DNA from 2 places in the Paenibacillus sp. G34 genome. Region 2 is predicted to be linked to the other one. Evidence: a T-box and tRNA genes for the amino acid it is inferred to sense, from the RefSeq annotation. Region 2 holds a T-box; the other holds one or more tRNA genes.
The links. A T-box is a leader RNA that pairs with one kind of tRNA and senses whether it is charged. The one in region 2 lies ahead of ileS (isoleucine--tRNA ligase), so its partner is inferred to be a tRNA-Ile.
Positions count from the first base shown of each region.

Region 1: it encodes a tRNA-Ile, which carries the amino acid that the T-box ahead of ileS (isoleucine--tRNA ligase) is inferred to sense. The anticodon was not compared.

Region 1 covers NZ_CM166469.1:5,515,590-5,517,789, forward strand. The annotation lists rRNA gene AC1VYS_RS25035 (23S ribosomal RNA) at 1-978, opposite strand, end outside; tRNA gene AC1VYS_RS25040 (tRNA-Ala) at 1,183-1,258, opposite strand; tRNA gene AC1VYS_RS25045 (tRNA-Ile) at 1,280-1,356, opposite strand; rRNA gene rrf (5S ribosomal RNA) at 1,390-1,506, opposite strand; rRNA gene AC1VYS_RS25055 (16S ribosomal RNA) at 1,613-2,200, opposite strand, start outside.
Region 2 covers NZ_CM166469.1:4,309,882-4,312,081, forward strand. The annotation lists gene ileS (isoleucine--tRNA ligase) at 1-1,088, opposite strand, end outside; T-box leader at 1,194-1,483, opposite strand; gene AC1VYS_RS19710 (DivIVA domain-containing protein) at 1,541-2,050, opposite strand.

The DNA of each region.
Region 1 (2,200 bases), 1.2 Mb from region 2:
AGTCTATGGCATTCGGAGTTTGACTGAGCTTGGTAACCCTTGCGGGCCCCGCACCCAATCAGTGCTCTACCTCCACGACTCTGTTTTCCGAGGCTAGCCCTAAAGCTATTTCGGGGAGAACCAGCTATCTCCGAGTTCGATTGGAATTTCTCCGCTACCCCCACCTCATCCCCGCATTTTTCAACATGCGTGGGTTCGGGCCTCCAGTGCGTGTTACCGCACCTTCACCCTGGACAGGGGTAGATCACCCGGTTTCGGGTCTACGTCCACGTACTATGTCGCCCTATTCAGACTCGCTTTCGCTGCGGCTCCGGCTCTTCACCTTAACCTTGCACGGGAACGTAACTCGCCGGTTCATTCTACAAAAGGCACGCCATCACCCCTAAAACGGGCTCTGACTTTTTGTAAGCACACGGTTTCAGGTTCTATTTCACTCCCCTTCCGGGGTGCTTTTCACCTTTCCCTCACGGTACTGCTTCACTATCGGTCGCTAGGAAGTATTTAGCCTTGGCAGATGGTCCTGCCGGATTCATACGGGGTTTCACGTGCCCCGCACTACTCGGGATCCGTCTCGGAGGGAACAGACTTTCAATTACAGGGCTTTTACCTTCTTTGGCGGGCCTTTCCAGACCTCTTCGCTTAACCGGTTCCTTTGTAACTCCATGTGAGACGTCCCACAACCCCAAAGAGCAAGCTCCTTGGTTTGGGCTTCTCCGCGTTCGCTCGCCGCTACTGACGGAATCACTATTGTTTTCTCTTCCTCAGGGTACTTAGATGTTTCAGTTCCCCTGGTATGCCTCTACATAACCTATGTATTCAGTTATGAGTAACTGGATATTACCCCAGCTGGGTTTCCCCATTCGGACATCCCCGGATCAAAGCTTGCTTACAGCTCCCCGAGGCAGTTTCGTTGTTCGCCACGTCCTTCATCGGCTCCTAGCGCCTAGGCATCCTCCGTGTGCTCTTAGTAGCTTAACCAGGTCGCTCGTGTTCGAGCTGTCGCTTCCCTTGTTTTGGACTACGTCCAAAGCCAAAAGTCGCTCCATTTCGATCACTCGCTCCAGCAATCTACCGTTTTTATTGAAACTTGTTGAACACAAGTTCAGCTAAAAAGGAATGTTCTAATTCGCGTTTGTTTCGTTTCGATATCTAGTTTTCAAAGAACAAACTTAAAAATCTTTTTGGTGGAGCCAAGCGGGATCGAACCGCTGACCTCCTGCTTGCAAGGCAGGCGCTCTCCCAGCTGAGCTATGGCCCCATATTATATTAGATGAAGAAATGGTGGGCCCTGGTGGACTCGAACCACCGGCCTCACCCTTATCAGAGGTGCGCTCTAACCAACTGAGCTAAGGGCCCACATTATATTTTTTTGAACCCATAATGGGTTACGCTTGGCGGCGTTCTACTCTCCCAGGACCCTGCGGTCCAAGTACCATCGACGCTGAAGGGCTTAACGGTCGTGTTCGGGATGGGAACGTGTGGAACCCCTTCGCTATCGCCACCAAACGTTCGAGAGTTTGAGCTCTCAAAACTGAGCAACGAGTGAGTAACTAGCCGACCTGGCTAGATTTAAAATTTGAATGTCTTCGTTGCAGAAGACGATTCTCCATAGAAAGGAGGTGATCCAGCCGCACCTTCCGATACGGCTACCTTGTTACGACTTCACCCCAATCATCTATCCCACCTTCGGCGGCTGGCTCCTTGCGGTTACCCCACCGACTTCGGGTGTTATAAACTCTCGTGGTGTGACGGGCGGTGTGTACAAGACCCGGGAACGTATTCACCGCGGCATGCTGATCCGCGATTACTAGCAATTCCGACTTCATGCAGGCGAGTTGCAGCCTGCAATCCGAACTGAGACCGGCTTTGCTGGGATTAGCTCCATCTCGCGATTTCGCAGCCCGTTGTACCGGCCATTGTAGTACGTGTGTAGCCCAGGTCATAAGGGGCATGATGATTTGACGTCATCCCCACCTTCCTCCGGTTTGTCACCGGCAGTCTATCTAGAGTGCCCACCCGAAGTGCTGGCAACTAAATATAAGGGTTGCGCTCGTTGCGGGACTTAACCCAACATCTCACGACACGAGCTGACGACAACCATGCACCACCTGTCTCAACTTTCCCCGAAGGGCACCTGATGCATCTCTGCTTCGTTAGTTGGATGTCAAGACCTGGTAAGGTTCTTCGCGTTGCTTCGAAT
Region 2 (2,200 bases):
TCGCAATCTTTTACAAAGCGACCTGCAAAATCAGTCACTTCTGCCACAAACTTACCTTCCAGATCAACCATGTTTACAAAACTAATGCCATTCTCGCGACATACACGGTAGTCATCCTCACCATGTGCAGGAGCCAAATGAACGATACCCGTACCGCTTGCATCCGTTACAAATCCTGCACCAAGCACGATGTTTGTTTTCTCTGCCTGTACATAGTTAAATGGCGGGCTGTACGTTTTACCGACCAGGTCCGCACCTTTCAGTGAACCGATGATCTCATACTCGCCTTTGCTGTCTTTCATTACTTTCTCCACCAGATTTGTTGCCATGATGTACACTTCATCGTTCTGACGTACACGGGAATAATCCATTTCCGGGTTCACAGCAAGAGCAACGTGTGAAGGAAGTGTCCATGGTGTTGTCGTCCAAGCCAATACGAATTCGCCGCTGTCTTGCAGCTTGAATTTCGCAGTTGCACTCAGGTCTTTAACGTCCTTGTATCCTTGTGCAACTTCATGCGAACTCAGTGTTGTCTGGCAAGAAGGGCAGTATGGACTTACGCGGTGACCGCGGTACAACAAACCTTTCTCATGGATCGTCGCCAGGATGTTCCACACACTCTCAATGTAGTTGTTGTCGAGTGTGATGTACGGATTATTCATATCCGTCCAGTATCCAATACCTTCCGTCAAGTCGCGCCACTGCTGCTCGTATTCGAATACGCTCGCTTTACACTCGTTGATAAATTTCTCCACGCCATAATCTTCGATTTCCCACTTGTGGGAGATACCCAACTTCTTCTGTACACCAAGCTCTACAGGTAAACCATGTGTATCCCATCCTGCTTTACGTACGACGCGATAACCCTTCATTGTGTTGTAACGACCCACAAAGTCTTTGATTACACGGCCGAGAACGTGACCGATATGTGGTTTACCGTTCGCTGTAGGCGGACCTTCATAAAATACAAAGTTTGGCTTACCCTCTCGATTCTCAATGGAGCGTTTGAACGTATTCTCCGTTTTCCATTTATCTAATACACGTAATTCTCGTGCGCGTGCTTTCTCTTTGACATCCACTCGTTGCATGCTGTTCAACTTCCTTTCTTTTGTTAAGATGAATTGATGGAAAAAAAACCACCCGTTCTGCTCATTCCGCTCACCGTTTTGGGACACAAAAAAACCTCGTCCCTGGAAAGGGACGAGGTTATGCTCGCGTTACCACCCTAATTCTGTTCATCACAAACCACATTCAGGTTACCTGAGTATGCTCTGTCATCAACAGCGCTTAAGCCCCGCTAAACTGATGCAGGGTACCGTTATAACGTACGGTTTACGGTTCAGCTTACACACGGCATTGCATTACCGCTTCAGCGTCACTTCTCCGGGGAGATATTCGGCTATAACTCATCCGTTGGTTTGCACCAGACACCAACTCTCTGAGGGATGAGATCATAACGTACTGAGCCCGTCATGGAATCACTATTCAATATGAATATAGTTATAGCTTCTTTACCCGCAAAAGTCAACCGGGCAGCAGACTAATAAATTTCTTTCATCTCCCGCTCACGGTCACGCACTTCCTGCTCACGGCTCTCCAGTGCTTCCCAACCATCCTGTGTCAACAGTTCAAGCTGAGCTTCAACAAGCGTGCGGAAACGCGCGCGATAGATCGAAGCCTGTTTCTTCAGCTCTTCCACTTCCAACGCAATCTTACGTGATTTACCAAGGGCTTCGTTAACGATTCGGTCTGCATTTTTCTCTGCTTCCTTCACGATTAACTGAGCTTCCTTCTTCGCGTTATTCTTCACATCATCAGCAGCTTCCTGTGCAATGATGATCGTTTTGCTAAGAGTTTCCTCGATGGTAGCAAAATGATCCAGCTTCTCCTGAACGGACAGCAACTGATTGCTCAGCTCTTTGTTCTCGCGGATGACGCCTTCGTAATCTTTGATGACTTGATCCAGAAATTCATTGACTTCATCCTCGTCATACCCACGCAAGCGTCGGGAGAATTCCTTGTTATGTATGTCCAGCGGCGTTAATGGCATGCTGTCCACCTCCTGTAAAAATTCCTTCTCACGTTTAGAGAAGGTTTGCAGCATATGGGTTCCACCCAAGTGAGCCCTATACAAGATGCCGGATCTGGCAATCTGTACGGAATACAAGTTCTGTCCTCACATGACATGATCAGAGATCCA